One region of the Nocardia sp. XZ_19_369 genome, then DNA from elsewhere that is predicted to be linked to it. Evidence: riboswitches for the same ligand, from Rfam matches in the RefSeq annotation. Region 1 holds a riboswitch; the other holds the start of a gene.

Region 1 (15,786 bases):
TGGCGCGCCGCGGCATGGCCGGCCACTCAATTCGAGATGCCGGGGGCCTGCCGCAGGTAGGTGGTGTCGGTCAGCTGCTCGAGCATGAAGTCGGCGATGTCGGCGCGGGATATCTTCAGCGAGAGCCCGCGCTCGTCCGCGGGGAAGCCGCGCCGGAAGCCACGGGTGCGCGGGCCATCGGTGAAGGCGCTGGGCCGCACAATCGTCCAGTCCAGGTCGCTGGCGCGGACGTAGGCCTCCTGCTGCACGTGGTCGGCGTAGGCCTGGCGCAGCAGCATCCCGAACATCAGGTACTTCCACACGAAGTTCAGGTTGGCCCGGCTCTCGCCTACGCCCAGGGTGGTCTGCACGATCAACCGCTTTACCCCGGTCCGATTCATGGCCTCGAGCACCGCGCGGGTGCCCTCGGCCCGGATCACGCCCTTACGGCCCGCGCCGAGCGAGACGAGCACCGCATCCTGCCCGACGACCGCGCGCTCGACCGAATGCGTGTCCAGCACATCACCTTCCACGATGTGCAGCCGCTCGTGCCGCTGCTCGATACCTGCCGCGCTGCGGGTGAAGGCGGTCACCTCGTGACCCTCCTCGATGGCTTGCGCGACGACCAGGCGACCGACCGTGCTGGTGGCTCCGAAGACTGCGATTTTCATGGTGTTTCTCTCCTTGGTGAAAGCCGTTGTGCTGGTGGTGAACTAAGTACAACAGCGCGGAGTGAGACGAACCATGGCCGTGAGTCTCGATGGCATAAGAGACAGTCTTCGGCGGCTCGCACATGCCGACGGCCCGCTCCCGACGGTCGGGTGCGGGCCGTGCGGCGAGTGATCGCGCTCAGCTGAGCTGGGCGAAGAACTCCCGGATGTCGCCGACCAGGATCTCCGGCGCCTCGTGCGCGGCATAGTGACCCGCCGCGTCGTTCGGGCCGCCCTGGGCGGTCCCGGCATCGTAGGAGTTCCAGCGGACGATGTTCTTGTGGTCGCGCTCGGCGAACCGGCGGATCGACTGGAAGTCGCCCTTGAACATGGCCAGCGCGGTCGGCACGGTGGTCGGCCCGTCCAGCTGTTCGGTGGCGTGTGCGTCTTCGTAGTAGAACCGGGTGGAGGAGCTCGCGGTGCCGGTCAGCCAGTAGAGCGCCACATTGCCGATGATGAAATCGGGGTCCAGCGACTCGCCCATCAGCTGGGCGTTCCAGCCGAGCAGGCCCACCGGTGAGTCGGTCAGCGCATAGGCCACGGTCTGCGGCTGCTGGCTGAGGAAGGTGTTGAACGCCATCTTGTTGTCGTGGAACCACTGCAGGTGCCCCAGCGCGGCCATGTCCTCCCCGGACATGCCCTCGAACTCGGACGGATCGCCGGACGGGAACGAGAACAGCTGCGTCACATGGACGCCGATCAGCTTGTTCGGCACCAGCTTGGCCATCTCGGGCGCGATCATCGAACCCGCGTCGTTGCCGATTGCGCCGTAGCGCTGGTAGTCGAGCCGGTCCATCAGCTCCACCCACGCCTTCGCGGTGCGCACGCGGTTCCAGCCGGTGCTGCGGGTCGGGCCGGAGAAGCCGAAGCCGGGCAGCGACGGGATCACCAGGTGGAAGGCGGGCACATCGGCCGACTCCGGCTCGGTCAGCGGGGCAATGACGTCGAGGAATTCGAGGATCGAGCCCGGCCAGCCGTGCGTCAGGATCACCGGAACGGCGTCCGGCCGCGACGAGGTGATGTGCAGGAAGTGAATGTCCTCACCGTCGATCTCGGTGGTGAACTGCGGGTAGGAGTTTAGCTTCGCCTCGAGTGCCCGCCAGTCGTAGCGCTCCAGCCAGTACTGCGCGAGCGCACGCACCCGATCGCCGGGCACGCCGTAGGAGTCGCCGACACCCGGCAGTTCGCTCGGCCACAGCGCACGACGCAGCCGGTCCGCCAGATCGTCGAGCTTGGTCTGCGGGACGTCGATCCGGAAGGGCTTGATGGTGCTCATGGCGTTCTCCTTATGAAACGGAATGCTTCGTTCTGTTCCAACTCTAACAGAACGGATTATTCCGTTTCAATAGTTGTCGACAACTTTTTATTTGCCCAGCTCGGCAGGGTTCTCGGACGCAAAACAGCCCACACCCGGCCGGGTGTGGGCTGTGGATGCGACGCTCAGCGGTACTGCGCGAAGAACTCGGTGATCTCGGTGGACATCAGCTCGGGTGCGACGTGGTGCAGGTAGTGCGTGTACACGTCGTGGGTCCGCCACGAGACGATGTTGCTGTAGTCGCGCTCGGCGAAGCGGCGGATGCCGTGGAAGTCGCCGTTGGAACCCGACAGTGCCAGTGGGACCGAGGTCGGTCCGGTCGGCTGGTCTGCCTTGGACTTCTCGAAGTAGTGCCGAATCGCGGAACCCGCTGTGCCGGTGAGCCAGTGGATCGCGATGTTGGTCAGCACGAAGTCGTCGTCGAGGTCGGGTCCGAGCAGTTGGCTGTTCCAGCCGACGAGCCCGGCCGGCGAATCCATCAGTGCGTGCGCCAAGGTCTGCGGTTGCTGCGACTGCAGGATGTTGAAACCCATCTTGTTCTTGACGAACCAGTCCAGGGTCGCCAAGGACTGCGCCTCGTCCTCTGTGAGGTCGGCCATTTCGGCCGGGTCGCCCGTCGGGAACGAGTAGACCTGGGAAACCTGCACGGCGACAACGTGTTCCGGATCGACCCGGCCGAGCTCGGGGGAGATCTGCGCACCGCCGTCATTGCCGACCGCGCCGTACTTGTCGTACCCGAGGCGCCGCATCAGCTCGGCCCAGGCCTGCGCGATCCTGGTGTCGTTCCAGCCGGCTTCCGTTGTCGGACCGGAGAATCCGTACCCCGGCACCGAGGGGATCACCAGATCGTGACCGGCCGCAGTCAGCGGCTCGATGACATTGAGGAATTCGACGAACGTTCCCGGCCAGCCGTGGGTCAGGATCAGCGGCAGCGCCTCGGCGCTGTCCTGCTGGGACCGCACATGCAGGAAGTGGATGTTCTGGCCGTCGATCTCGGTGGTGAACTGCGGGTACGCGTTCAGCGTCTCCTCGACCTTGCGCCAATCGAATCCGTCGCGCCAGTAGTTCACCAGGTGGCGGACCCGGTCGACGCTCACCCCGTAGGTGTCGCCCGAGCCGGGGATCTGGTCGGCCCAGCGGGTGCGGGCCAGCCGGGCCTGCAGCTCGTCCAGTTCGGCCTGGTCGATGGCGATGCGGAAAGGGGTGATGGTGGTCATCTGAACTCCTTTTGAAACGGAATGCTTCGTTCTGTTTGAACCGTAACAGAACGGATCATTCCGTTCAAGTGCTATGCTGAAATCATGCCGAAGTCACCAGATGCTCCAGCTCAGAAGGCCCTACCCGGCCGCAAGGCGCAGGCGGCCCGTAACGACGGGCTCATCCTGGACGCCGCGCGGTCGGTGTTTCTGGCCGACGCCACCGCCCCGATCGCCGCCGTCGCCGAGCGGGCGGGGGTGGGGATCAGCGCGCTGTATCGGCGCTACCCGAGCAAGGAAGTCCTGTTGCGCACGCTCTGCCACGAGGGGCTGCGCCGCTACAACGTGGAAGCCGATGCGGCACTGGCCGATTCGGACGGCTGGCGGGCGCTGGTCGAATTCCTGGAGCGAGTCGTCGACGCCGACGTGCACTCGTTGACGGTGCACCTGGCCGGCACCTTCACGCCGGACGAGTCGTTCCTGCCCGACGTGATGCACTCCGCCGAGGCGAACACCGAGATCGTGCGACGCGCGCAGGCCACCGGCAAACTGCGGCCCGGCGTCACCGCCGAGGATCTCGGGCTGATCCTGGAATCGTGTGCCGCCATCTCCATGCCCGATCCGGACCGCACCGCACAGCTGCGCCGCCGGGTGCTCGCCATGCTGGTGGCGGGCCTGTCCGTGGACGGTGATCTGCCCGGCCCCCCGCCCAAGGCCGGCGAGTTCGCATGGCGGTGGGAGCGGCGTCCCTGACCGCGACCGCCATTCTCGGGCGCTGACAGTTCGAGTATCGCGAACTCAGACCCGGCCGAACGCCAATGCCACGTTGTGCCCGCCGAAGCCGAACGAGTTGTTCAGGGCGTAGTCCATGCGCTGCTTGCGTGCTGCGCCGCTGACGATATCCAGGTCGATCGCCGGATCGCGGTTGTCGAGATTCAGTGTGGGCGGGATGATTTGGTCGCGCAGCGTCAGCATGGTGACGAGGGATTCGAGCGCGCCTACCGCGCCGATCGAATGTCCCAGTGCGGATTTGGGTGCGTAGACCGACGCATCCGGTGCGACGGCGGCGATCGCGTTGGCCTCCGACGCATCACCGATCGAGGTGGAGGTCGCGTGGGCATTGATGTGCTGAATATCCGAAACCTGTAGCCCTGCAGTGTGTATCGCCTTGCGCATGGCCCGGGCCGCGCCGATGCCCGCCGGTTCCGAGGCGACGATGTGATAGGCGTCGGAGGTGATGCCCGCGCCGAGCACCCGGCCGTGCATCTCGGCGCCACGGGCCCGCGCGTGCCGCTCGGATTCGAGCACCAGCAGCGCACCCGCCTCGCCGAAGACGAAGCCGTCCCGGTCCCGGTCGAACGGCCGCGACGCCCGCTCGGGTTCGTCGTTGCGGGTGCTCATCGCCCGCATCATCGCGAAACTCGCGATGGGCACCGCGTCGATGTGGCCCTCGACGCCGCCGGTCACCACCACATCGGCTTCGCCGGTGCTGATCAGCCGCCAAGCCTGCGCGATCGCCTCGGAGCCGGACGAGCACGCGGACACCGGCGTGAAAATGCCTGCCTTGGCGCCGATTTCGAGCCCGATGGTGGCCGCGGGCCCGTTCGGCATCACCATCGGCACCGACATCGGCGACACCTTCCGGTAGCCGCCTGCTCGCATCGCGTCGACCGCGTTGATCAACGCGTCCCCGCCGCCGAGCCCGGTGCCGATGGAGACGGCGAGCCGTTCGCCGTCCACCTCCGGGGCGCCTGCCCGCTGCCAGACCGCCCGGCCGAGCACGAGTGCCAGCTGTTCGATGTAGGACAACCGCCGCTGTTCGATCCGCGTCAGCTGCTCGCCCGGATGCGACTTCAGCTGCCCGCCGATCCGCACCGGCAGGTCGTACTCGGCGACGAAGTCCGCGCCGAGCACGCCGATGCCGCTGTGCCCGAGCAGCAGCTCCGACCAGGTCGTATCCATGTCCTCGGCCAGCGACGTGGTGGCCGCGTAGCCGGTGACGACCACGGACTCCCGAGTTTCTGAAGCGATTGTTACAGTCACGATGACATGGATACCTGTACCAATCGCTACAGTCAACTCATGGCCCGCCCCCTCGACCACGCCAAACGCGCCGAGCTGCTCGATGCAGTCGTGCGCTACATCGCCGACCACGGCCTCCTCGACCTGTCGCTGCGCCCGCTCGCCGCCGCCCTCGGCACCAGCTCGCGGATGCTGATCTACTACTTCACCACCAAGGAGGAGCTGCTGGTCCAGGCGCTGGCCACCCAGCGCCCCGACCTCACGGCGCTCTTCGCGCAGGTCGCCGATGCCGCCGAGCTGCGCACGCAACTGTGGGAGTTCTGGCGGGCGAACACCTCCGGCGACGGCCGCACCAGCGTCCGGGTGATGCTGCAGGTCCTCGGTGCCGCGTGTGCGGCGCACAGCCCGTATGCCGAGTACGCCGAGACCGCCATCGCGACCTTCATCGAGGCGCTCGCCGCGGGCCTGCGCGGCCTGTCCTGCGTCGACGATCCGGAACTCGTAGCGACACTGCTTGTTTCGGGCTTGCGCGGCATCCTCCAAGATCGCGTGATCACCGGCGACGTGGACCGCACCGATCGTGCCGCCCGCCTGCTGATCGACCAGTCCCTCCGATAGCACCGGCGGCCCGGTTACTTGGTGTTTGCTGTCACGCGGTGAATGCTGGGTCGGGGGTGAGCGAGGAGGCAGGATGGCTGCGAGCGTGCCGGAGACGAATGCCGCGGGGTCAGCGGTGGGCGGTACCCGCTGGGTGATGCTGGCCGTGCTGTGCGCCAGCCTGCTGCTGGTGGCGATGGACGCCACCATTCTGAATGTCGCGCTGCCCTCGCTGATCGCCGATCTGCAGGTGGGACAGCTCGAGCAGCTGTGGATCATCGACGTCTACGGACTGGTGCTCGGCGGTCTGCTGATCACCACGGGTGCGGTCGGTGACCGGGTCGGTCGAAAGCTGCTCTTCCTGGCAGGGTTCGTGCTCTTCGGCGTGGCCTCGGTGGTGGCGGCGACGTCGCAGAGCTCGTGGCAGTTGATAGCCGGACGGGTGCTCCTCGCCATCGGCGGCGCGATGGTGATGCCGTCGACGCTGTCGCTGATCCGCAACATCTTCACCGACGCGCGCGAGCGCACCCTCGCCATCGGCATCTGGGCCGCGGTGGCCGGTGCGGGCGCGACCATCGGCCCGCTCGTCGGCGGCGTGGTGGTCGAGCAGTTCGGCTGGGCGTCGGCGTTCTGGTTGAACGTGCCGGTGGTCGTGCTCACGGTGCTGGTCGGCGCCTGGCTGCTGCCGGAATATCGTGCGCCACAAGCGGGTTCGCTGGATTGGCTGGCCGCCGTATTGTCCATCGCGGGCATCGTCGGATTGGCCTGGGGGATCAAGCATGTCGCCAAGGGCACACCCGACCCGGTGGACTGGGTGATCCTGGTGCTCGGCGTGCTGCTGCTCGCCTGGTTCGCGCGCCGCCAGCTCCGCGCCGCCGATCCGCTGCTCGACGTGCGGTTGTTCCGCAACGGCGCCTTCTCGGCCGCCGCCCTCGCCACGCTGCTCGCCATGCTCGCGATCGGCGCCGCGCTGTTCCTGATCTCGCTGTGGTTGCAGTACGTGCACGGCTACTCGCCGTCCGAGGCGGGGCTGCGCACCTTGCCCTCGGCCTTGACGCTGCTGGTCGCGTCGCTGGCGACGCCGTGGTTGATGCAGCACATCGGCGTTCGAGCCGTGCTCGCCATCGGACTCGGCGCGCTGGCACTCGGCTTCCTCGGACTCGCGCTGAGTCCCGAGCCGACCACGTATCCCGTTGTCGCACTGGTACTCGCGTCCTTCGGCCTCGGTGACGGCCTGGCGATCACCGCGGCCGCCGCCGTCCTGATCTCGGCGGTGCCGCCCGAACGCGCCGGGCAGGCCGGTGCGGTGTCGGAAACCAACTACGAACTGGGCATCGGGCTCGGCGTCGCACTGCTCGGCAGCATCCATGGGCGCGTCTTCACCGAGAATATGGTCGACCTGCCGTTGCGGGGCGAAAACCTCGACACGGCAAGGGAATCCATCGGCGGTGCGGTGGAGGTGGCGGGCCGGCTGGACTCCGCGACCCGCGAACAGGTCCTCGCCGCCGCCCGGCACGCGTTCGACGCGGCGCTCACCACCACCGCGTACGTCTCCGCCGCCATCGTCGCCGTTGTCGCGGTGCTCGCGGTTCGGTTGGTGCCCAAAGGTTTCCGGGTAACCGGTTCGCACTAGCTCGTCGAGTTACCCCGACGGATGTGTACGTGCTCGGGTCAGGTCCAGGTCGCCGTTTCGGGGTCGATGCCGTTGGCGCGGGCGTTGGCGTCGATGATGTCGCGCAGCCAGACGGTCAAGCCGGGCTCGATCGCGTCGTAGAACGCGGTGAAGCCCGGGTCGGCAGTGTGCCTGCGGCCCAAGCAGACCTGCATCGAGTGGGTGCAGTCGAAGTAGACGCCGATCGAGGCTCGGTGCCGCTCGGCCAGCGCGTTGGCCAGGTCGCTGCCCGGCGCCGTCCCGGCGCGATACGCGGCGGCCAGGTCCGCGTTGAGCGCCTCGACGCTCTCGGCGATCTGCTGCCACTGCTCGGCGGTCCGATCCGCGGCACGTTCGGCGAACTGCGCCCACTGGGCGGTGTCACCCCACTGCTCGCGTGCTTCGCCTGCCCAAGCGGGTTGCCAGTGCTGACCGAAGATCGCCACCTGTTCTTCGGCGGGCAGCAGGATGCCGGACTCCCTCGCTTCGATCAGGCGATCCAGCGCGTCGCCCATCTGTTGCAGCCGGGCGACGCGCTCGCGAACCTGGTTGCGCTGCTTGCGCAGTGCTGCCGCCGCATCGGTTGCCGGTGCGTCCAGCAAGGCCCCGACCTCGTTCAGCGGTACCCCGAGCTCGCGATAGACCAGCACCCGATGGATCCGGGCGATGTCCTCGGCGGTGTAGAGCCGGTAGCCCGCGTAGCTGCGCTCGGAGGGGCAGACGAGCCCGATCGCATCCCAGTGGTGCAGCGTCCGGACGGTGACACCTACCAGCGCGGCGACGGCGCCGACCGTGCGGCCGGCACCTGTCGCTGCCTCGGCGAAGGGGCGATTCGTCACACCGTCCAGTGTGTCAGCCCCGACGCCGGTCACTGCTCGGGCGCCGGGATACCCATGTCCCGCAGGTACTCGGCTGCCGCGCCGTTCGGATCGTACGGCCGGGCCGCCGTCATGATCACCCGGACGTTCTCCGGCGTGACCACCTCCAGCTCCACCGAGTTCCACGGCATCTCCCGCGGCCCCGTCGTACAGCCCGGCCGCAACTGCTCACACGCGTTCGCAATCTGTTCGAGCTGGCTCAGCACACACGCGAAACTCACGCTCACCGCCGACGCATCGGCAGGCCGCTCACCCGGCACGAGCAAAACATCCTGAAATGCCCAGCGGCGCAGATGCGTAACCTGCCCCGGCGCCGTGAACAGATCGAAGAACCCGAGACCGCGAACCCAGAAATCCACCGACCCGGCGAGATCCGCCGTCGGCACCGTGACGAACATCGGCATCGCGTAGATGCCGCGGTAGAGCTCCGCAGGCTCGGCGTCGACTGCGGGATCGGGAACGGGGCTGATATCGAATGCGGAAAACGTATCGGTCATGAGTGCATCGTCAAGCCTCACGCAACGTCAGGGTCAAACGTGAAGACCGCTGACTTGCGTGGAACCGTGTGACGGCGGCCGCTTCGGCGTGGCGCGAACGCGGAAGTTATGGATTGCCATTGAATAGGTTCATGGGCGGATCACCGCGCTTCAGGCCACCGAAGACAATGGCGGGTCGGTGGCTTCTCTCTATAGCCGCTGTCGGCAACGCCGTTCTGCAGTGGTACGACGACTACAACTCGACGCACATTTTCAATCCCGCTTTCACCGCGCATGCCAAATTTCATGACGCTATTACGATCTCGCTGGCCACCATCCTGGGTGGCCTGGCACTGATCTATCTATGGCGCCCCGGCTATGGGCAGGAGCGACTGGCGGCGGGTGCGTTGTTCGCCGGTGTCTGGTGGGCCGGTGCGGCCTGTGCCTTTCTTTTTCCGGGTGCGTCGCACCGTGACGCACAGTTCGCTGCCGATGTACCGCACCTGTTCGGCATGCCGATCGACCTGCGCACCATCGTTCCCGTGATGATCGCCGTGGTTGCGCTGGGATATCTGTTGGAACGCCGCCGCCTCCGCACGATCCGCCGGACTGCGCCGCTCCCACCGCGGTAGGAATGCGAATTCTGCAGTCGGCGAGAAGAGCTGTACACCACAAATTTCCGCGACACTCGAGATGGGGTTCGCTTGGAGCGACGAAATGTCCTTGGATTATTGGGCTTCGGATCCGCCGTAGCGGTGGCGAGTGCTGCCGCAGCGGTCATGGTCGGCAGGGATGACGCGGCCGGAACCGAGGCTGAGCCGGATGGTGGCTCGCCCGAGTTCACGTATCCAGAGTCCGGTTCCCACCCCGACCCGACCAATACAGATGCCACACCGCCGTTCTCGGTCCAGCAGGCGCCGCGGCCGTCGGTGACTCCGCGCACGTATCCACAGTCGCTGCCGGATCACCGCACGATCGATACCGGCAATTTGACCGAGCTGGGTGTGCTGGAGTCTGCGGCTTTGTTGTGCGCGGGTGCGATCACGAGCGAGGCGTTGACGAAATCGCTGATCGAGCACGCCGATGCCAAGGATCCGGCGATCAATGCGTTCGTCCACCGATATTCCGACGAGGCGATCGCCGCGGCCCAGGACGCCGACGCGCGCCGGCGTCGGCAGGGTACGGATACGCCGCTGCTCTGCGGCATTCCGGTCGCGCTCAAGGATGTGTTCGCGGTGGCAGGCAAGCCATTGACGGTCGGCCTGCCGTCCCTGCTCGGTGCGAATATCGCGGTCGGGGATTCGACGACGTGGGTTCGCTTGAAGGCAGCGGGCATGCCGCTGCTCGGTCATGTGCAAACTCATCAGGCGGCAATCGGTTCATTGACCGAGCAGACGGCGAATCCGTGGAACTACGGCAAGGTGCCCGGCGGTTCCTCGGGCGGTCCGGCCGCGGCCTTGGCGGCTCGTTTCACCTCGGCTGCCTTCGGGACCGACACCGCCGGGAGCCTGCGTATCCCGGCCTCGGCCTGCAATGTCTGCAGCATCAAACCGACCGCAGGGCTGGCGTCGGTGTACGGCACCATTCCGGTGGCGTGGAGCTTCGACAATATCGGCCCGATGGCGCGCAGTGCCGCCGACCTGAGCGCACTGCTGACCGTCATCGCGGGGTTCGATCCGCTCGATCCACGCACGAACGGGTTCGCCGATTGGCCGATCTCGTTTCCGACCGGGCCTCGTCCGGGTGGACTCACCGGCACTCGCCTCGGTGTTCCGGCGGTGGCGCCGAAACTTGATCCGGGCGTCGCCGCCGGCTACGAATCCATGAAGTCCACGCTGCGCCGACTCGGCGCCGAGGTGATCGAGGTCGACACGCCGGCACCGATGGATTACTTGGACATGGTGGTCGCCCAAGGCGTCGAAATAGCGGCCTACCACGGACAATGGTGGCCCGCCGAGAAAGATCGATACACCCGGTACCTCAACGAAACGTTCGACTACTTCCTGGCGAACGAACCGAAATCGACCGGGTATATGCAACTCCTGCGCGAGCGAACCCACAGGCAGAGCCGGTGGCTGGCCTTGCTGAAAGAACAGAAACTCGACGCCGTATTGCTACCGGTACTCGGCACCGAGCTCGTCGACCGGCCACCATTCGGCGACTACGGTCCGCAAGCGGGTATGGCGATGTCGCCACAGACCAACGATGCCAACTTCTGCGGATTGCCCGCGGTCGCTATTCCGGGCGAACGCAGCCCCGTCACCCAGCTGCCGGTAGGCGTGCAACTGATGGGCCCGCCCTACAGCGACGCACACCTGCTACAGATCGCCATCGACATCCAGGCGCAGACGAGTTACCACAAAGACAAGCCACCGTTGCCCTAGCCCCCGGATCCCCACATCACTCCAGTTTCGAACGTATGTTCGATACACTAGAGGAAGGTGGGTATCGGCCGAGAGCGAGGGGTCATGCGGGAGTCGTCCTCGGGATTGTGGAAACTGCTGGTCAGTGAGGTTGGGCTGCGGCACGGGTTCGGGTGCGGGGAGTCCGATGGGGAGTTCGTGCTCAGTGGTGCGGCGGGGGTTCGGATCGTGCTGCCGAGTACGCGGCTGGCGCGTCGGGTTGCTCGGGCGCCGCGGCAACTGTGGGCGGCGCTGGTCGGGGATCGGCTGGAGATGCAGATCGCGGATCTGACCGCGGGGCATCTCGAGATGGCGCGGCTGGAGTCGGTGCGGCCGCTGCTGCGGACCCGGCTCTGCTCGGCGCGCACGAAGGGGTTGATCAATGATGTGCGGCGATTGGTCGCGCCGGGGCTGCTGCAGCGGGTGCTGGTCGACTTCGGTGAGATCATGATTCCGGTGACCTATGCGGCTGCATTGCGTTGGGGTGCACAGGAATCCGACCTGTTCGAGATCGCCGAGCGCAACACCCGCGCGGAGGGTGGGCTCGATCTGATGGCCGCCGAGATCGACGGCATGGACGACGTCGATATGCAAATGCTCTACGGTGCTTCGGATTTCGTCACGGCGCACGTGCGCTGGCTCGACGACTATCCGGTCGTCGGCCCCTGGGGCGCACTGCTCGTCATTCCGGGGCACACCCACCTGCTCGTGCACCCGATCACCGGCCCCACCGTCTTCGCCGGAACCAGCCTGCTCGCCCAGCTGCTCGTCGCGGGCGAAGCCGAGTCGAGACCGGTCAGCCGCTCGATCTACTGGTGGCGCAACCGAATCACCGTCGACATCGCCGCGACCATCCGCGGCAGCGGCGACCGGATGGAAGTCGTCCCAGCCGATCACCTCGAGGCACTGCTGGCGATCATGCGACGGGACGGAAACGACCGGTTCCCGCGCACCTGAAGCGGTGTGCGGGAACCGGATGCGTTGCCGGACAGGCGAACCCGTCGAAGGACTACGAAACGACGGGCAGGTAGACCGCGTTACCGTTGTCTACGAACTCCGCGGACTTCGCCGCCATCCCGGCCTCGATCGCCTCGACATCGGTGAGCTGGTTACGCGCGGCGTACTCACGGACATCGGCGGAGATGCGCATCGAGCAGAACTTCGGACCGCACATGGAGCAGAAGTGCGCGGTCTTGGCGGGCTCGGCGGGCATGGTCTCGTCGTGGTACTCCCGGGCCGTGTCCGGATCCAGCGACAGCGCGAACTGATCGCGCCAGCGGAATTCGAAACGCGCCTTGGACAATTCGTCGTCGCGCTGCTGCGCGTGCGGGTGCCCCTTGGCCAGGTCGGCGGCGTGCGCGGCGATCTTGTAGGTGATCACGCCGACCTTGACGTCGTCGCGGTTGGGCAGCCCGAGATGTTCCTTCGGGGTCACGTAGCAGAGCATGGCCGTGCCCGCCTGCGCGATGATCGCGGCGCCGATCGCCGAGGTGATGTGGTCGTAGGCGGGTGCGATGTCGGTGGCGAGCGGGCCGAGGGTGTAGAACGGCGCCTCCTCGCACAGCTCCTCCTCCAGCCGCACGTTCTCCACGATCTTGTGCATCGGCACGTGCCCCGGGCCCTCGATCATCACCTGCACGCCATGGGATTTCGCGATCTTCGTCAGCTCGCCCAGCGTCCGCAGCTCGGCGAACTGCGCCTCGTCGTTGGCGTCGGCGATGGAGCCGGGGCGCAGGCCGTCACCGAGGGAGAAGGTCACGTCGTACTTCGCCAGGATGTCGCACAGCTCGGCGAAGTTGGTGTACAGGAACGACTCCTGGTGGTGCGCCAAACACCATGCGGCCATGATGGATCCGCCGCGCGAGACGATGCCGGTGACCCGCTTTGCGGTCAGCGGCACGTAGCGCAGCAGCACGCCCGCGTGCACGGTCATGTAGTCCACGCCCTGCTCGCACTGCTCGATCACGGTGTCGCGGTAGATCTCCCAGGTGAGCTTGGTCGGATCGCCGTTCACCTTCTCCAGCGCCTGGTAGATCGGCACGGTGCCGACCGGCACGGGGGAGTTGCGCAGGATCCACTCGCGGGTCTCGTGGATGTTCTTGCCGGTGGACAGGTCCATGATGGTGTCGGCGCCCCAGCGGGTGGCCCACACCATCTTCTCCACCTCCTCGGCGATGGAGGACGAGACGGCCGAGTTGCCGATGTTCGCATTGATCTTCACCAGGAACTTCTTGCCGATGATGGTCGGCTCCAGCTCCGGGTGCTTGTGGTTGGCCGGGATCACCGCGCGACCGAGGGCGACCTCGTCGCGGACCAGCTCGGGGGTGACACCCTCGCGGGCGGCGATGAACCGCATCTCGGGGGTGATGATGCCCCGCCTGGCCCAGGCGAGCTGGGTCGGCGGCCCGTCGACCTCGGGCTTGGCCCAGGTATCGCGGAGTTTCGGCAGACCCGACTCCAGGTCGATCTCCGCCGAGTCGTCGGTGTACGGACCTGAGGTGTCGTAGACGTCGAAGTGCTCACCGTTGGTCAGGTTCACCCGACGCACCGGGACGCGGAGCCCGTCGACCTCGTGATAGTGCTTGACGCTGCCTTCGATGGGTCCGGTGGTGACAGTGTCGACTGTCTCGGAGCCGTCTTTTGACGCAACAGATGCCATGATTTTTCCTCCCTACGCCGGCATTACCCGGTCAGGTTCATACGGTCGACGGCCCTAGCCGTCCTCTCAGCCCGCTGGTGCGAGCCCCCGTTGGCGTGTGAAATTTTCCAGCCCGACAGTACCTGCTGACCCTGAACGTCCGTCAGGTGATCGGTGGAAGACGCAGGTCGGCGCCGGTGGCATCGGTCCGGCGCCGGCCGTACCACCTCAGTCGGTCTTGCCGTTGTAGGCGTCGCGCATCTGCTGCAGGACGATCTTCCGCATCCCGAGCATGGCCTGCATGGCGCGGTTCACCGCTTCGCGATCGTCGCCGGTGACCAGCTCGGTGGCCTCGGCGGGCCAGATCTGCCACGGCACCCCGTATTTGTCGTTGAGCCAGCCGCATTCGATCTCCTTGCCGCCGTCGGCGAGCAGCGCCTCCCACAGCCGGTCGACCTCGTCCTGGCTTTCGCAGTTGACCAGCAGCGACATGGCATGGGTGTAGTTGTAGTCGCCGCCACCGTTGATGGCGGTGAACTGCTGTCCGTTGAGTTCGAAGTCGACGGTGATCGCCAGATCCGTCGGACGGTTGGTCGCCTCGGTGTGGTACTGGACGTGGGTGATCTTCGAGTCGGCGAACAGCGAACAGTAGAACTCGGCGGCTTCTTCTGCCTGGGTGTCGTACCAGAGGTTGGTGACGATCTTCTGCATGATGGTCCTCCCGGCCGGAGTTGATAGATATCTGTGCAGACGGGATGGGCGACCGGAATTCATCGCGGTGGAACGAGAAAAGCCTGCCCTCGACCGGTGGGTTCCGGTCGAGGGCAGGCTTCGCACGTTCTTACTAACGCTCGCGAGGGCCGATCGGGAATCCCAGCGCGCCGAAGGTGGCGTTCAGGTTGATCTCGATCTGCGTCAGCAGCGCGTTGAAATCGGCCAGCATGGACACGACATTCTCGGTTCGGCAGCCGAATTGATCGGGCGCGTTCGGCGCGAGCCGCGCCTTCAGCCAATTGAGCGTGTCGGCCATGCCGAGCGACGGCAGGCTCAAATGCTCGCTGAGATGGTCGCGCTTGTAGATCACCGATGCGCCACCGGCACACCACTGCTGGGACAGCCGGTCATTCGTCCATACCGGCACCGCCTCGTCGAACACACCTTGGTAGAGGAAGATCGGCGCGGTAGGGATGTTGCGGCCGAGCACCGTCGAGTCGAAGACTTCCTTGATCTCGGGCACCGCGAGGAATTCCGGAATCGGAATGGTCAGCAACCGCCCGTAGTCGACGAACATCTGGGTGAGCGCGTTGCGCGGCAGGCATTGGCGCTCGGTCTGGTCCATCAGCGCCCGGCCCTCCGGCTTCAGATACCGATCGGAGGCCTCCCGGAACTTCGGATAGGCCTTGCGCAGTGAGGAAATGCCGATGCCGATCAATGAGGAGAACATCGAGCCGTTCACATGCAGCAGCGACACCACATCCGACGTAGGAGCCCCGAGCGCAATACCTTTCACGTTCAGTTCGGGTGCGTAAGTCGGCTGCATTTCGGCCGCCCAACCCGAGCCCATACCGCCGCCCGAGTAGCCCCAGAACGCGACGGGGGTGTTTGCTCCGTCCAGCCCCAGCGGCTCGAAACGTTCGGCGGCACGGACGCCGTCGAGCGTCATGTAACCCGGCTCCTTGGGCACGGTGAGGTGGCCGTTGACACCCTCGTAGTCCGGGATGGAGACCGCCCAGCCTTGGCTGATCAACGCGGCCAGCCCGAGCAGTTCGCTCTGTGAATGGATGCCTTCGAGTCCGGCCAGCCCCGCGCCCTGCTGCAAGACGAACGACGGCGAGCAGTCCAGATTGGCGCTGTCGTAGTAGAACTGCAGCGATACCAGTGGCCGGGAGCGATTCGGATCGGCCAGCGCGGGGAGCACCACC
Region 2 (15,786 bases), on a different contig from region 1:
CGACCAGGTCGATATCGTCGATCGACTTGCCCGCCAGGGCCAGTGCGCGCTTGCACGCCTCGATCGGGCCGAGGCCCATGATCTCGGGGGACAGACCCGAGACACCGGTGGACACGATGCGGGCCAGCGGGGTCAGGCCGAGTTCCTTGGCCTTGGTGTCGCTCATGATGACCAGCGCGGCGGCGCCGTCGTTGAGCGGACAGCAGTTGCCCGCGGTGATCGTGCCGTCGGGACGGAACACCGGCTTCAGCTTGCTGACCGCCTCGTAGGTGACACCGGCGCGCGGGCCGTCGTCCTTGGACACGACGGAGCCGTCGGGCAGCGTGACCGGGGTGATCTCGCGCTCGAAGAAGCCGTTCTTGATGGCTTCCTCGGCCCGGTTCTGCGACCGGACGCCCCAGTGGTCCTGCTCCTCACGGGTGATCCCGGTGAAGCCTGCGACGTTCTCCGCGGTTTGGCCCATCGCGATGTAGGCGTCGGGGATGAGGCCGTCTTCGCGCGGGTCGTGCCAGACGCCCGCGCCGCCCTCGGCGGTCTTCGCGGTGCGCGCCTGCGCGTCGGCGAAGAGCGGGTTCTGCGTGTTCGGCCAGCTGTCGGCGGAGCCGTTCTTGTACCGGGACACCGTCTCGACACCCGCAGAGATGAAGATGTTGCCCTCGCCCGCCTTGATCGCGTGGAAGGCCATCCGGGTGGACTGCAGCGACGACGCGCAGTAGCGGTGCACGGTGGTGCCGGGCACCAGGTCGTAGCCGAGCTGGACCGCGACGATCCGGGCCATGTTGAAGCCGGACTCGCCACCGGGGGAACCGCAGCCGAGGATCAGGTCATCGATCTGGTTGGGGTCCAGGGCAGGTACCTTGTCGAGCGCCGCGCGGACGATCTGGGTGGTCAAATCGTCGGGCCGCATGTCGACCAGCGATCCCTTGGCCGCCCGGCCGATGGGGGAGCGGGCGGTCGAGACGATGACAGCCTCAGGCATGAGGACTCCTTTGTCTGAAGGAACGTGCGAACCGCGGTTGTTACTCGCGGGTTCCTATCGAATCTACGTCGCGCCCCAGGGGACTGGCAGCCGGGGTCGCCTCGCCCAACGCCTCGAGCAGGACCGGAAGTAACTGGGCCGCGGCCAGCTCGTAACCGGCGGCCGAGGGGTGGAAACCGTCGGCGGCGAAAAGGAGTTCGGGCTGAGCGCGGAACTCGGGAGCGAGCAGATAACCCATCGGCACCGGACGGCCGCCGGCGACGGCGGTGGCCACCGTCTGCGCCTTGGCCAGCCGGACGCTCCAGTTGTGCACCACCGTGCGCAGCGGCTGCGGAATCGCGGTCACCGTGCCGAGATTCGGGCAGGTGCCGACCACCACCACGCTGTCGGCCCGGCGCAGTCGCGCGACCGCGGCGGCCAGCCTGCGCGCGGAGGCGCGCACCGAGTGCTTCTTGGTGATGTCGTTGGCGCCGATCAGGATCACCGCGGCGTCCGGCGGCGGACCGGCCACGAACATGGCGTCCACCTGACCGGACAGGCCCTTGGAGGTGGCGCCGGAGATCGCCTTGGTGCTCAATCGAATTCGCTGTCCGGTAGCCAGCGCCAGGCCACGGGCCAGGCGGACGCCGGGCACCTCGTCGGCGACCACGCAGCCGACACCGGCCGCGGTGGAGTCACCGAAGACCATCAGGTGCAGGTCCGCGTGCTTGCCGGTGCGCCAGCGTTCCGGCGTCAGGCAGCCCGCCGTGTAGATCCCGTCGGCTTCCGGTGGTTTCGAGGTGTCGCGGCCGATCACGCCACGCGCCGCGCCTGCCTGCGCCATCAATAGTCGAGAGGCCGCCCACCATGCGGTGCCCGCGCCGGAACCGGCCAAGACTGTTGCGGCACCGGTCACCGCGGCCGTACGCCAGCCGATGCGTGGTGCGTTCACACAAGAAAATGTACCGACTTCACGCAGTCGGGGCAGCCGGAGCGGGAACCTGGAACCAGCCGCGGGCGGGAATGTTCGCGTGGTCGGTGGTGACGGTGACCTCGACCAAGCCAGGGCCGGTGTCCTGGAGCAGTGAATACTGCATGCTGCCGTAGAGGCCGGACACGATCGTCTCGTCGTAGCTGCCGACCGCGCCGGTGCTGGTGTTGCGCCAGGCCACGGTGGTGCGCACCTCGCACAGCGGGGCCAGCGGATAGTCGCCCGGCCCGATGCCCGCCACGGGCAGCGCGCGCATATTGAGAATCGCCCGGCCCGGCCACGCCGGGCCGACATCGGCCCAGGTCCGGATGGTGGTGCCGCACCAGCCGCCGTAGGCGAGCGTGGGCACCTGCGGGAATTCGATGGTCACTGCGTTCGCCTGCGCGCCCGGTCCGGCCAGCGCGGCGAGTGCCGCTCCGGCCAGCACAACGCCGGCCTTGGCGATGTTCGGCTGCTTCATGGTTCGGATCCTAAATGGGCGTTTGCTGGAATCCCGGTTTGTCGAGCCGGAGGGGCTTGCGCGTGGCGTGCGCGAACTCACACCGGGACCATCTGGAACTATGGGTCGCATGCGCATCGCCGACCATGTAGTGGACCTCATCGGCAATACGCCGCTGGTCCGGTTGAACTCTGTTGTAGGCCCGAACGCCGGACTGGTGGCGGCCAAGATCGAATACCTGAATCCGGGTGGTAGCTCCAAAGATCGGATCGCGGTCAAGATGATCGACGCGGCCGAGCAGTCCGGGGCGCTGAAGCCCGGCGGCACCATCGTCGAACCCACCTCCGGCAACACCGGTGTCGGCCTGGCGCTGGTCGCCCAGCAGCGCGGCTACCACTGTGTCTTCGTCTGCCCGGACAAGGTGAGCGAGGACAAGCGCAACGTGTTGCGCGCCTACGGCGCCGACGTCGTGGTGTGCCCGACCGCCGTCGCGCCGGAGGACCCGGCCAGCTACTACAGCGTCTCCAACCGCCTGGTCGGCGAGATCGACGGAGCCTGGAAGCCGGACCAGTACTCCAACCCCGGCGGCCCGGACAGCCACTACGAGACCACCGGTCCGGAGATCTGGCGGGACACCGAAGGCAAGGTCACCCACTTCGTCGCGGGCGTCGGCACCGGCGGCACCATCACCGGCGTCGGCCGCTACCTCAAGGAGGTGTCCGGCGGCCAGGTCAAGATCATCGGCGCCGACCCGGAGGGCTCGGTGTACTCCGGCGGCACCGGACGGCCGTACCTGGTCGAGGGTGTCGGCGAAGACTTCTGGCCCTCCGCCTACGACCCGGCGATCCCGGACGAGATCATCGCGGTCTCGGACGCGGACTCCTTCGACATGACCCGCCGCCTCGCCCGCGAGGAAGGGCTGCTGGTCGGCGGCTCGTGCGGCATGGCCGTGGTCGCGGCCATCGAGGTCGCCAAGCGTGAGCCCGACGCGGTCGTGGTGGTGCTGTTGCCCGACGGCGGCCGCGGCTACCTGTCGAAGATCTTCAACGACCAGTGGATGAGTTCCTACGGCTTCCTGCGCGAGCGCCTCGACGGCAGCACGGTCGAACCGCTGGTCGGCGACGTGCTGCGCGGCAAGTCCGGCGAACTGCCCGACCTGGTGCACACCCACCCGTCGGAAACCCTGCGCGACGCCATCGAGATCCTGCGCGAGTACGGGGTGTCGCAGATGCCGGTGGTCGGTGCCGAGCCGCCGGTGATGGCGGGCGAGGTCGCGGGCAGCGTGTCCGAGCGCGATCTGCTCTCCGCGGTGTTCGAAGGCCGTGCGCACCTGACGGATTCGGTCGGCAAGCACATGAGCCCGTCGTTCCCGCTGATCGGTGCCGGCGAGCCGATCTCGGCGGCGACCAAGGCGTTGTCGGACACCGACGCGCTGATGGTCGTCGAAGAGGGCAAGCCCGTCGGCGTCATCACCCGCCACGACCTGTTGGGCTTCCTCAGCATCGGCACCCTCGGCCACTAACGCGGTTTCGCGCATACCTTTTGATTTCCCGCACACCGAATCGCATGCGATTCCTTGTGCGGGAAATCAAGGCAGGTGCGGCTATTCGAGTCGGGCGCGCAGGGCCAGCGCGTCGCGGGGCGCCATGACTTTGGCGTCGTTGTCGAAGTAGCAGTAGACGTCGTGGCCGGCGGACCAGGTGCGGATCTTGGCGGCCCACATGTCCAGGCCTTCATCGGTGTATCCGCTGACGTAGAGCTCGTCGTGACCGTGCAGCCGGATGTAGACGAAGTCGGCGGTCACCTCCTCCATCAGCGGGTATTTGCCTGCGGCATCGGCGATTACGAGTGCGATCTGGTGTTTGGTCAGCAGCTCGGTGAACTCCGGCGTGACGAAGCTGGGATGGCGGATCTCCAGCGCGTGCCGCAGCGGCTGGTCGGCGTCGGTGGTCGTGAACGCCGGATCCACCCGATGGTCGTGCCGTTTCGCGATCTCGACGGCGTGCGTGGTGCTGCGGGGTAGGTGGGTGAAGAAGGTGCCGAGCAGCTCCGGATCGAACTGGAAGTTCGGCGGCAGCTGCCAGAGGATGGGGCCGAGTTTCGGGCCCAGCGCCAGCAGCCCGGAGGCGAGAAAGTTCGCCAGCAGCTCGTCACCGTCGCGCAGGCGCTTCATGTGCGTGATGAATCTGCTGCCCTTCACCGCGAACACGAAGTCGTCCGGCGTCTGGCTCGACCAGTTCTGATAACTCGACGGACGCTGCAGCGCGTAGAAGGAGCCGTTGATCTCGACGCTGTTCAGCTGCTCGGACAGGTATGCGAGCTCGCGCTTCTGCGTGACGCCCTTCGGATAAAAGACGCCACGCCACGGCGGATACACCCAGCCCGAGGTGCCGATCCGGATCTCACCCATGACTCCATCGTGGCAGCCGGGGCCACCGGCTAGCCGGATTTGCCGACCGCGGCCCGCTCTTTCCGCAGCGTCGCAACCCGGCCGACAACCCACGCGACCAGCATCGCGGCCAGGAACGACAGCAGCGACGCACTCATCCACGCCTGCTTGGTGAAGTGCAGCTGCTCCTGCACATCCACCCAGAAGTCGGTCCACACACCGGCATCGCCCGGGTTGATGAGCTGATAGACCGAGAGCCCGGCCAGCCAAGCGGCGATCATTCCCCAGCGCGGCGGGGCATCTTCGGCGGTGTTCCACTCGCCCTTCGCGCGCAGGAAGAAGTCGGCGACCAGCACCCCGAGCAGCGGCACGAACACCGAGCCGATCAGGCCGAGGAAGGCGAAGTAGTTCGCCATGTTCAGCTGCAGCGCGAGCAGCGTGATCAACGCGCCCAGACCGATCGACAGGATCCGCCGGTCGATGCGCGGCGCGAGATTCTGGATCGAGAGCGCCGTGGAGTACACGTTGGCGAAGGACTGATCGGCCTCGCGCAAGACGAACACGAAGAAGAACAGCCCGCCGAGACTCACCTGGAGGAACGGCGAGTACTGGCCGTCGCCGGTGGCCCGGGCCAGCGCGAACAACCCGAGGGTGTAGGCGACGATCTGGGTGATCGCGTAGGCCCCGCTGGCCGCGCCGAACGCCGTGCCGGTGCTGCGCGAGTGCCGGGTGTAGTCGGCCGCGACCGGCATCCAGGAGATGGAGACCGCGAGCGCGGCGTCGGTGGCGATCCAGAAGAGGTTCCAGTCGGCGCCGAACGGGCCGCTGCCGTGCGGGCCCGGATTGGCCGACAGGTCAGGCAATCCGGTGCGGAAGAACTGGATATAAAACCAGACCAGCGCGATCACCACGCCGATCGTGACGAACCGGCGCAGCAGCCGCACTGAGCCGAGCGGCCAGATGGTCAGCGCCGTGGTCAGCACGCCCGCGGCCACCACATAGAGCCAGTGCGGGCCGCCGCCGAACAGCTCGTCGGCCGCGTCACCGATGACGATCAATTCGAAGGTGCCCCAGCCGATCAGCTGGGCGATGTTCAACACGGTGGGCAGATAACTGAGTTTCGCGCCGAACAGGCCGCGCAGCAGCACCATCGCGGGCTTGCCGGTCTTGGCGCCCGGCACGGCGGCCAGGCCGAGCATCAGCCCGCCGACGACGGTGCCGACGATCATCGCGAGGATGCCCGCGGAGATGGAGATCTGCGGTACGCCATCGGAATTCGGTGCCAGCACGGTGTACGCGCCGGAGAAGGCGATGAGGCTGACACCCAGGTTTGCCCAGAATGCGCTCTGGTCCCAGAAGGACAGCACCTTCGGGGCGGGCTCATCGAGGGTGAAGGGGGCCTCGTGCCGTTCGGAGTTGTGCAGGGTCGATGCAGACATGCCCGAAACGCTCTTCCTACGCCGGCATTACCCGGACAGGTTCATGCGGTCGGCGAAGCGCTGGGGTCCGCCCTCTCAGCCCGGCCGTGCCCGAGCTCCCGCGGTGGGGGTGGTTCGGGCGAATAGTACACGTGGCAACTCGGCGGTCACGGGGCTGCGCGCTCGGACGGCGGTGAGCTTCGAGTTCGCTCGAGTGTTTATCCGTCTTATATGGGGTAGTACGAAAAAGGGATGCAGGCGCGCTAATGTCCGCCCTGAGCAGGGAATTGGCCGTGTGCGTTCAGGATCACACCAGCTGTTAACCCTGATAACGGAGATGTAACGGTCTGTTCACTAGTCACCGCGAGGATTACTAGGTATGACGCGCAGGCAAGTGATCGGATGGGTAGCTCTGCTGGCCTCGGTGCTTGCCGGGGCGACGTTACTCGATCGCGTGCATTTTCCGGCGCCGCAAATGATTCTAGCGATCGTCGTCGGTGGGGCCCTGGCGTTGGCCGGGAAGTTGCCCGCTCCGATGCCGCGGCAGCTCTCGTGCGGTGTGCAGTCCATGCTCGGGGTGCTGATGGGCAGTTACCTGGAGATCTCGCTGCTGTCGAGTATCGGGATGGCGCTGGTGCCGGTACTGGCCGTCACGGTGGCGACGCTGCTGATCAGCCTGCTGGTCGCGGTGGTGTTCGCCCGGTTCGCCCACGTGGAATTGCCGACCGCGACGCTCGGACTGCTGGCCGGCGGTTCCGCGGCCGTGGTCGCGGTGGCCGACGATATGGACGCCGATCCGCGGCAGGTGGCGTTCATGCAGTACCTGCGGGTCGCGCTGGTCGCGGTCAGCGCGCCCGCCCTCGGCGCGTTGCTGAACAACAGTGGCGAGGGCCTGGTCACCGAGCACGCGACGCTCGGCGCCGCGGTCACCAATCCTGATCTGCCGTACTGGATGATCGTCGGGCGCGGCGATCAGGTCGCCGGGTTGTCCATCGCGGTGATGCTGTGCGTGCTCGGCACCAAAGTGGGCAAGCGGCTCAACCTGCCGAGCCCCGCGCTGATCGGGCCGATGCTGATGACCGCGGTACTCACCGCGCTGGGCGTCAGCCACGGGTACGCGCCGACGAATCTGTTCAAGGATCTGCTGTTCGTGCTCATCGGTTTCGAGGTGGGCACCCGCTTCACCAAGCCGGTCGTGCGCGAGATGGCCCGGATGATCCCCGGCATGACGGTCACCATCGTCGCGCTGTCCGCCATCGTCGCGGGCCTCGCCTTCACCGTCGCCACCTTCGTCGACCTCCAGCTGTCCGACATCTACCTGGCCACCACGCCGGGCGGCATCAACGCCGTGCTGGCCACCGCCGAGTCGATGGATGCCAACCTGCCGTTGATCACCTGTGTGCAGAGCATGCGACTGCTGCTCATGGTGTTGATGCTGCCGCTGCTGGCGAAGGCGATGCGGTGGTTTTCGGCACGGCAAATGGCGATGCCGGAACCCAAGCTAGCGGTCTGACCCGGCCTGGGCGGACACTTTCGCGCGCCGTAACGCGGTTTTCGGCGCGGTGCGGCGATAACTGTCCATTCAGGCCGGGTTCCCGTGCGCCACTACGCCTTCCGGACCGCGCCGACGATGAGATCGGTCCATTCATCGGCCAGCGAGGCCAGGCGATACCACGCCGCGTGGACCCGATCGTCGGACACCTTTTCGGCGGTGTGCAGCAGATGGCTGGCGTGCGCGTGTGCCGCGGCCATCCGATCGACGGTGGCGCCGAGGGATCCGGTGCGCAGGTGCTCGGTGCACCCGCGACGAGGCACCTGAGTGGCCACCCACTTATCGATGGCGGCGACCAATTCGGCTCGGCGGCAGTCGATTCCCGCGGCCGCGAGCGGATTGCCGTGGCGCTGCCGGTGCAGGGTGGCCAATGTGCGGGCCCAGCCGATCAAGGGGTGGTCGGTATTCGGATCGCCTTGGCTACTGGTGAAAGCGGCGACCAGCTCGCGCTGATCCGGCAGTGACCGAGCGGTGCCGCCGAGGCCGGGCAGGGCGTGATCACGCACGAACATCGCGGGCTCCCAGCGGGCGGCGCGTCGCGGCGCGGTCGACCGGCCATCGGCCGATGGGGTCGGCGGTCTGTGTGTTCATCGTGCTCCTCCGGGTGACGTCAGGCGGGAGGCATTGCCCTGATGCCGGATCCGGGGATAAGCGTGCGCCACCCACCTCGGCGTGTCGGTGACATCGAGATGGCACAGCGATGACAGGTCGTAACAATCTTCTCCGCATCGCGTCGGGCCGCATTGTGAGGAAGACCGACCAGTTCGGGGCGGTCGACTATGGACAGTACGGGCCCGCGTGCCGCAGCGGTGAGTAGTCGCGCCGAATGACTCAATGTGGCAAATTATCTGCAAACGAATGGTTCGAGTTATGCGGCAGGGGTATAACCGGCATTGAAGCAGCCTCGGCAAACGCCATGGCGTAATCGGATAGCGAAGGGATGGGCATGTACACCTCCAGTTTGGCTATCGATTTCCAGAAGGGGTTCTCGGACGCGTGGAGTTCGGTGGCCACGTTCGTCCCCAAGCTGGCCGGATTCATCGTCATCTTGCTCATCGGCTGGATCGTCGCGAAGGTCGTGTCGACGATCGTGGACAAGGTGCTCGACCGGCTCGGCTTCGACCGCCTGGTCGAGCGTGGCGGGCTCAAGCAGATGATGTCGCGCAGCCGCTACGACGCCTCCGATCTGCTGGCGAAGCTGGCCTACTACGCGATCCTGCTGATCGCGCTGCAGCTCGGCTTCGGCGTCTTCGGTCCGAATCCGGTGAGCGATCTGCTCGACGGCATCGTCTCCTGGCTGCCGAAGGCTGCGGTCGCGATCATCATCGTGGTCATTGCGGGTGCCATCGCCTCCGCGGTGCGTGACCTGGTCGGCAACATGCTCGGCGGGCTGTCCTACGGCGCGATGATCGGCCGGATCGCCGCGGTGTTCATCTGGGGTGTCGGCATCGTCGCCGCGCTGAACCAGATCGGGGTGGCCATGTCGGTCACCATGCCGATCCTGATCACCGTGCTGGCCACCATCGGCGGCATCCTGGTGGTCGGTGTCGGCGGCGGCATGGTTCGCCCGATGCAGCAGCGCTGGGAGAACTGGCTGAGCGGGCTGGAAGAGGAGATGCCCGCGGTCAAGGGGCACGCCGAGGCCTACTCGCGCGGTCGTGAGGATGCCTCCCGGGAGCAGCTGTGGATGGATCAGCAGGCCACCCGTGGCCAGCATGCGCAGCAACAGCAGTGGGATCAGGGTGCGATGCAGGGCGGCGGCTCGTACGAGCAGTCCGGTGAGTACATGGGATACCGCGACCCGGGCGACCGGCGCTAGGCACCCTGCTCGGTTCGAATGACGAACGCGTCCGCCGTGGGCTGTCGGCCTACGGCGGACGCCTTTGTTCTGGTGCCCGTCAGGCGGGCTGCAGGGACGGGTGCAGGCACACGCTCGCCAGGCGCAACTGCACCCAATCGGCGTTCGCCCAGCTGCCGAGGTCGCCCGGTGCCGTGCTGGTCATCGACGGTGCACCGCGATCGGCCGCGGCCTCGCGCACATGATCGAGCAGCCCGCGTGCGTAGCCGGCGAGCAGCACGCTCACCGGAACGCGCGCGGATTCCTCGACGCCGAGCGTGAGGATGTCGCGCACCGCGGCGGCGTGCTGATCCAGCGCCGCCGACAGCGCGGGCAGCTCCGCGGCCGCGGCAAGCGCCGGTACCCCGTGCGTCTTGTGCAGGCGGTTCAAAATCTTGCGCGCCGACACTTCGAGCAACGCGGGGCCCAGCAGAAACATGTTCCTATGCTAGCAACCGGCGAGTCTTTATAGAACTGTGACGCTTCACCCAGTCGCTTTTGCCGGAAAAGTGCGTTCCAGCAAATTGCCCGCACGAAAATCATTGGGGCAGAACCGGTTCGCCGAAGCCATTCATAAACGCGACCGACCGGTACGAATTCGGTGCGGCCGAACGCACAGTGGCCGGGCGTCGAGTTCAGTCCACGGACGCCGTCACCGGAAGGCGTTGGCGTCGGTGAGCGCGCGCCCGAGCACCAGCTGATGCACCTCCGCCGTGCCCTCGTAGGTGAGCACCGACTCCAGGTTGTTCGCGTGACGTAGCACCGGGTAGTCCAGCGTGATGCCGTTCGCGCCCAGAATGGTGCGGCACTCGCGAGCGATCGCGATCGCTTCCCTGGTGCTGTTCAACTTCCCGGCGCTCACCTGCTCGGGTGTCACCACGCCGCGATCCTTCAACCGGCCGAGGTGCACGGCGAGCAGCTGACCCTTGCCGAATTCCAGGGCCATGTTCGCCAGCTTCGCCTGGGTCAGCTGATACGCGGCCAGCGGCTTGTCGAACACCTCGCGGGTGCGTGCGTAATCGATGGTCGCGGCCAGGCAGTCGCGGGCCGCGCCGAGCGCGCCGAAGATGATTCCGAACCGTGCCTCGCTCAAACAGGCCAGCGGCGAGGCGAGGCCGCGCGACTCCGGCAGCACCGCGTCGGCGGGCAGTCGGACATCGTCGAAGTCCAGTTCGGCGGTCACCGAGGCGCGCAGCGACAGCTTGCGGTGCATCTCGCGCGCACTGAATCCCGGCGTCCCGGCGGGCACCAGGAAGCCGCGGATCACCTGCTTGCCCTCGTCCTCGGTCTGCGCCCACACCACCGCGATGTCGGCCACCGAGCCGTTGGTGATCCACATCTTCGAGCCGTTGAGCACCCAGTCGGTGCCGTCGCGCTTGGCCCTGGTCCGCATGCCGCCCGGGTTGGACCCGAAATCGGGTTCGGTGAGCCCGAAGCAGCCGAGTGCACGGCCCGCCGCCATCTCCGGCAGCCACTGCTGCTTCTGCTCCTCCGAGCCGTACTTGTGGATCGCGGTCATCGCCAGCGAGCCCTGCACCGACACCATGCTGCGCACGCCGGAATCGACCGCCTCCAGTTCCTGGCAGGCCAGCCCGTACATCGTGGCCGACATGCCCGCGCAGCCGTAGCCCTCCAGATGCATACCGAGCAGCCCGACCTCGCCCAGCTGCGGTGCGATCTCGCGGGCCGGGAAGGTGCCTTCCTCGAACCAATCCGCGATATGCGGTCGCAGGCGTTGATTCGCGAAGGTCGCGACGGCATCGCGGATCTCGCGCTCCTCGTCGGACAGCAGGGAGTCGATCGCGAACAGTTCTTCCACAGTCACCATGCGCTAAGCCTAAATGGGGAGGGCGCCGGTGAGATCAGGGTCACCGCAGGTGCTTCTCGGAAAATTTTCGGTGCAACGAGCTCAGCTGCGGAACTAGATCGGAATCATCGGACGAATGCCGGACACGCGCCAACTGTGGAGCACCAGGGGGTTGCCCAGAAATCGCCCCTGATTAGGCTGGCCATCATGAGCGAGCGTAGCGAGCGAACCACAAAAACAGCTGAGCTCAGCTCGGTCATGCCGGAGCCGAGCGCAAGCGAGGCGCAGGTATGAGTGAGCTGGGGTTCTCCACACGGGCCGTGCACGCAGGATTCGATCCCGACCCGCAGACCGGCGCGGTGAACGTGCCCATCTACGCGAGTTCGACGTTCGCCCAGGACGGCGTCGGCGGCCTGCGCGGCGGTTTCGAGTACGCCCGCACCGGCAACCCGACCAGGTCCGCGCTGGAAGCCAACCTCGCCGCGCTCGAATCCGGTACCTACGGCCGGGCATTCGCCTCCGGCATGGCCGCCACGGACTGTGCCATCCGCGCCACGCTGCGCCCCGGTGACCACATCGTCATCCCGGACGACGCGTACGGCGGCACCTTCCGGCTGATCGACAAGGTGTTCAGTCAGTGGGGCATCGAGCACTCGCCCGCACACGTCTTCGACGTGGACGAGATGCGTGCCGCGATTCGGCCGAACACCAAGCTGGTGTGGGTGGAGACCCCGACCAACCCGCTGCTGAGCATCGGTGACATCCCGGCGCTGGCCGATATCGCGCACGGCGCGGGCGCGAAGCTGGTGGTGGACAACACCTTCGCCACCCCGTACCTGCAGCAGCCGCTGCTGCTCGGCGCCGACATCGTCACCCACTCGACCACCAAGTACCTCGGCGGTCACTCCGACGTGGTGGGCGGCGCGTTGATCACCAACGACCCCGAACTCGACGCGGCGTTCGCGTTCCTGCAGAACGGCGCGGGTGCGGTGCCTGGCCCGTTCGACGCCTTCCTCACCCTGCGCGGCACCAAGACCCTGGCCGTGCGGATGGACCGGCACTGCGACAACGCGGAGACGCTCGCCGAGTTCCTGTCCCGGCATCCGGCGATCTCCCAGGTGATCTACCCGGGCCTGCCGGAGCACCCCGGTCACGCGGTCGCCGCCAAGCAGATGCGCCGGTTCGGCGGCATGATCTCGGTGCGGCTGCACGGCGGTCCGGATGCGGCCCGCGACTTCTGCTCGCGCACCAAGGTGTTCACGTTGGCCGAGTCGCTCGGCGGGGTGGAGTCGCTGATCGAGCACCCGGCCGCGATGACGCACGCGTCCACCGAAGGCTCCGTGCTGGAGGTGCCTGCGGATCTGGTGCGGCTGTCGGTCGGCATCGAGGACGCCGCCGACCTGCTGGCCGATATCGAGCAGGCGCTCGGCGGCTAGGAGCCACGGACATGACGAAACGGCCGCACTCGGAATCCGGGTGCGGCCGTTCGTGTCTCAGGGGAAGAACTCGGCCGTGGCGCGCGCTGCCGAGCTGCGCGCCGCTGCGTCCGGGGAGGGACGCGGCGCGACGGCCGAACGCGTCAGCTGTGGTACGGCTCCGCGCTGACCAGGGTGACCTTCATGGTCTTGCCGTTGGGCAGGGTGTACTCGCGCGTGTCGCCGACCTTCGCATCGATCAGCGCGCCGCCGAGCGGGGACGCCGGCGAGTAGGTCTCCAGCTTGGAGTCGTTCAGACCCTCTTCGCGGGTGGCGATGAGGAAGGTCTCGGTGTCGGACTCGTCGCCGTCGTAGTAGACCTTGACGACCGAGCCGGGGAGTGCGACGCCGGACTTGGTGGGCGCGACGCCGACCTTGGCGTTGTTCAGCAGCTCCTGCAGCTGGCGGATACGCGCCTCCTGCTGACCCTGCTCCTCGCGCGCGGCGTGGTATCCGCCGTTCTCCTTGAGGTCGCCCTCTTCACGGCGTTCGTTGATCTCGGCAGCGATAACGGGACGATTGGCAATGAGCGCATCGAGTTCGCCCTTGAGCCTGTCGTGCGACTCCGGGGTCAGCCAAGTCACTTGCGTCTCAGTCATCTCGATCACTCCCTAGTAGTTGTTCCCGGCGGGCCGGGATTCCCTGATAACTGCCGCAGTACCCACCCGTAGGGCGGGCACGCACCAGTCGACGGCTAGAGCGATCCTGGGAAGTTCATCGAACCCCGACAGACCCGGTTCCGGACAAAGCTCGTAACCCGGAACAGATAGCGCTGGCCGCCAATGCAGCAAACACGGCTCCGAACCCCGGAACCGTGTATCAGGCCATTTTAGCATGAATCACAAACGTGCAGGTCGGAGTTAATTTCGAGGACAACCGCTGCGGCAAAAGCGGCAAATCACCCTGCTCGAAGATAGCTGGGCACCTCGGCGCTGCAGCCGTAGATACTGCTCGACGCCGGTCGCGAGGACGCCTTGACCGTGGTGGTCTGCTCGATCGTGCCGCTGGTAGACGGGGCGATCAGGACCTCTCGACGGCCGACCTCGACACTGTCGCGTGCCATGGCCCGAACGAAGCATACGACGGGCTGTGCGGGATCTTTGCGGGTGACCTTGATCCGGATCGTCATCGTCGAGTCGTCGACCACGACGTAGCCCAGTTGTTCGGACTCGATGTCCTTGGGGCCGTACTTCTGGTAGCCGATGTAGGCGATGCCGCAGCCGAGCAACACCACAACGAGGCTGAGCGTCACCGGCAGCCAGCGGCGGTCGACCGGAGGTTTGGTGCCGTACCGGTCGGTCGGCCTGTTATGCGTCGCCGGGACCGTGACGCCAGCAGCGGTCGCGGATTCATCGGGCGCGTCCGCACCGGGCGAGGTTCCATCGCGCTGGCTCAAGGTCGCTCCCGGGGGGTACGTCGGAACAAAAGTCGGTCGAATGGAACTATAGGGAACGAAGACCAGACACCCGCGAGCGAGAGCGATGGTGAACGAGACGTGAGTGGCCTTCGCCTCATGGCGGTGCATGCCCACCCCGACGACGAATCCAGTAAGGGTGCCGCGACGACCGCCCGGTATGCCGACGAAGGACACGACGTCCTCATCGTGACGCTGACCGGTGGTGAACGCGGCAGCATCCTGAACCCCGCGATGGACACCCCCGGTGTCCTCGACCGGATCGACGAGATCCGCCGCGAGGAGATGGCCGCCGCGGCGCGTGCGCTCGGCGTGCGCCAGCACTGGCTCGGATTCGTCGATTCCGGTCTGCCGGAGGGTGATCCGCTGCCGCCGCTGCCCGAGGGCAGTTTCGCGACGGTGCCGCTGGAGGAGTCCACCGAGGCGCTCGTGCGGGTGGTGCGCGAGTTCAAGCCGCACGTGATGACGACCTACGACGAGCTGGGCGGCTACCCGCACCCGGACCACATCCGCTGCCACGAGGTGTCGGTCGCGGCGTTCGAGGCGGCGGGCGACCCGGCCCGGTTTCCCGACGCGGGCGAGCCGTGGACGCCGCTGAAGCTGTACTACGACCACGGGTTCACCGCCCGGCGGATGGAAGTCTTCGCCGAGGAGTACGAGCGGATGGGTGAGCCGTTCCCGCTGCAGGAGTGGCTGGACCGGATGCGCAAGTACGTCCCGGAGCGCGGCGACGTGTTCTCCAGGGTCACCACTCAGATCGACTGCGCCAAGTACTTCCCGCAGCGCGACGACGCCCTGCGCGCGCACGCCACCCAGATCGACCCGAACGGTGCGTTCTTCGCCATCCCGCTCGAGCTGCAGCAGCGGCTCTGGCCGACCGAGGAGTTCGAGCTGGCCAAGACCAGGGTCAAGACGGCGCTGCCGGAGACCGATCTGTTCGCCGGCATCGAAGACGAGCAGCGGTGATGCTGGTTCTGCTCGCCCAGACCCCCGGCACCCCGACCGGGCCGGAGTTCGGCAAAGCCTCCCCGCTCGGGTTCTTCATCATTCTGATCCTGCTCGCGGGCACGGTCCTGCTGGTTCGGTCGATGAACAAGCACCTGAAGAAGCTGCCGGCGACCTTCGAGCCGGACCACCCGGAACCGGACCAGGAGGCCGACGAGGGAACCGAGCGCGGCATCACCACCCGGCCCGACGAGGCCGAGCCGGATGGGCGGACCGACAAGACCTGATTCGCGCGAGCGCGACGCGCAGGTCTTACTCGTCGTCGTCCGGCGCCAGCGCGGCGTAGGCGGCCGCGGCGGCGTTCTGCTCCGCTTCCTTCTTCGAGCGCCCCACCCCTTTGCCATAGGCCACGCCGCCGACCACTGCCGTCGCGGTGAATTCCTTGTCGTGGTCGGGGCCGGTGGAGGTGATCTCGTAGCTGGGGACGCCGAGGCTGTGCTCGGCGGTGTGTTCCTGCAGGCTGGTTTTCCAGTCCAGGCCCGCGCCCATCTTGGCGGCGCG

Evidence for each region. A riboswitch is a leader RNA that binds a small molecule or an ion and turns the genes downstream of it on or off. The one in region 1 is predicted to bind thiamine pyrophosphate.
Region 2: it holds a riboswitch for thiamine pyrophosphate, as region 1 does, so the genes downstream of both, IBX18_RS27940 (cytosine permease) here and thiC (phosphomethylpyrimidine synthase ThiC) in region 1, are expected to answer to the same signal.

What each region holds. Positions count from the first base shown of each region.
Region 1 covers NZ_JACVED010000001.1:522,414-538,199, reverse strand. Annotated here, with positions in the region: gene IBX18_RS02530 (NAD(P)-dependent oxidoreductase) at 27-650, opposite strand; gene IBX18_RS02525 (epoxide hydrolase family protein) at 829-1,965, opposite strand; gene IBX18_RS02520 (epoxide hydrolase family protein) at 2,130-3,221, opposite strand; gene IBX18_RS02515 (TetR/AcrR family transcriptional regulator) at 3,306-3,953, shown strand; gene IBX18_RS02510 (KasA/KasB family beta-ketoacyl-ACP synthase) at 3,999-5,243, opposite strand; gene IBX18_RS02505 (TetR/AcrR family transcriptional regulator) at 5,283-5,840, shown strand; gene IBX18_RS02500 (MFS transporter) at 5,914-7,452, shown strand; gene IBX18_RS02495 (MerR family transcriptional regulator) at 7,491-8,309, opposite strand; gene IBX18_RS02490 (VOC family protein) at 8,339-8,845, opposite strand; gene IBX18_RS02485 (DUF6640 family protein) at 8,977-9,456, shown strand; gene IBX18_RS02480 (amidase) at 9,604-11,208, shown strand; gene IBX18_RS02475 (hypothetical protein) at 11,266-12,183, shown strand; gene thiC (phosphomethylpyrimidine synthase ThiC) at 12,236-13,885, opposite strand; TPP riboswitch at 13,879-13,986, opposite strand; gene IBX18_RS02465 (VOC family protein) at 14,093-14,575, opposite strand; gene IBX18_RS02460 (lipase family protein) at 14,709-15,786, opposite strand, start outside.
Region 2 covers NZ_JACVED010000007.1:566,752-582,537, reverse strand. Annotated here, with positions in the region: gene IBX18_RS27965 (acetyl-CoA C-acetyltransferase) at 1-979, opposite strand, end outside; gene IBX18_RS27960 (SGNH/GDSL hydrolase family protein) at 1,020-1,910, opposite strand; gene IBX18_RS27955 (hypothetical protein) at 1,930-2,409, opposite strand; gene IBX18_RS27950 (cystathionine beta-synthase) at 2,519-3,910, shown strand; gene IBX18_RS27945 (DUF72 domain-containing protein) at 3,992-4,798, opposite strand; gene IBX18_RS27940 (cytosine permease) at 4,828-6,216, opposite strand; TPP riboswitch at 6,213-6,328, opposite strand; gene IBX18_RS27935 (AbrB family transcriptional regulator) at 6,575-7,708, shown strand; gene IBX18_RS27930 (DUF4254 domain-containing protein) at 7,801-8,259, opposite strand; gene IBX18_RS27925 (hypothetical protein) at 8,694-9,566, shown strand; gene IBX18_RS27920 (DUF6401 family natural product biosynthesis protein) at 9,646-10,023, opposite strand; gene IBX18_RS27915 (acyl-CoA dehydrogenase family protein) at 10,237-11,412, opposite strand; gene IBX18_RS27910 (cystathionine gamma-synthase) at 11,682-12,827, shown strand; gene greA (transcription elongation factor GreA) at 12,971-13,465, opposite strand; gene IBX18_RS27900 (DUF4307 domain-containing protein) at 13,765-14,262, opposite strand; gene mca (mycothiol conjugate amidase Mca) at 14,380-15,246, shown strand; gene IBX18_RS27890 (hypothetical protein) at 15,246-15,512, shown strand; gene rnc (ribonuclease III) at 15,538-15,786, opposite strand, start outside.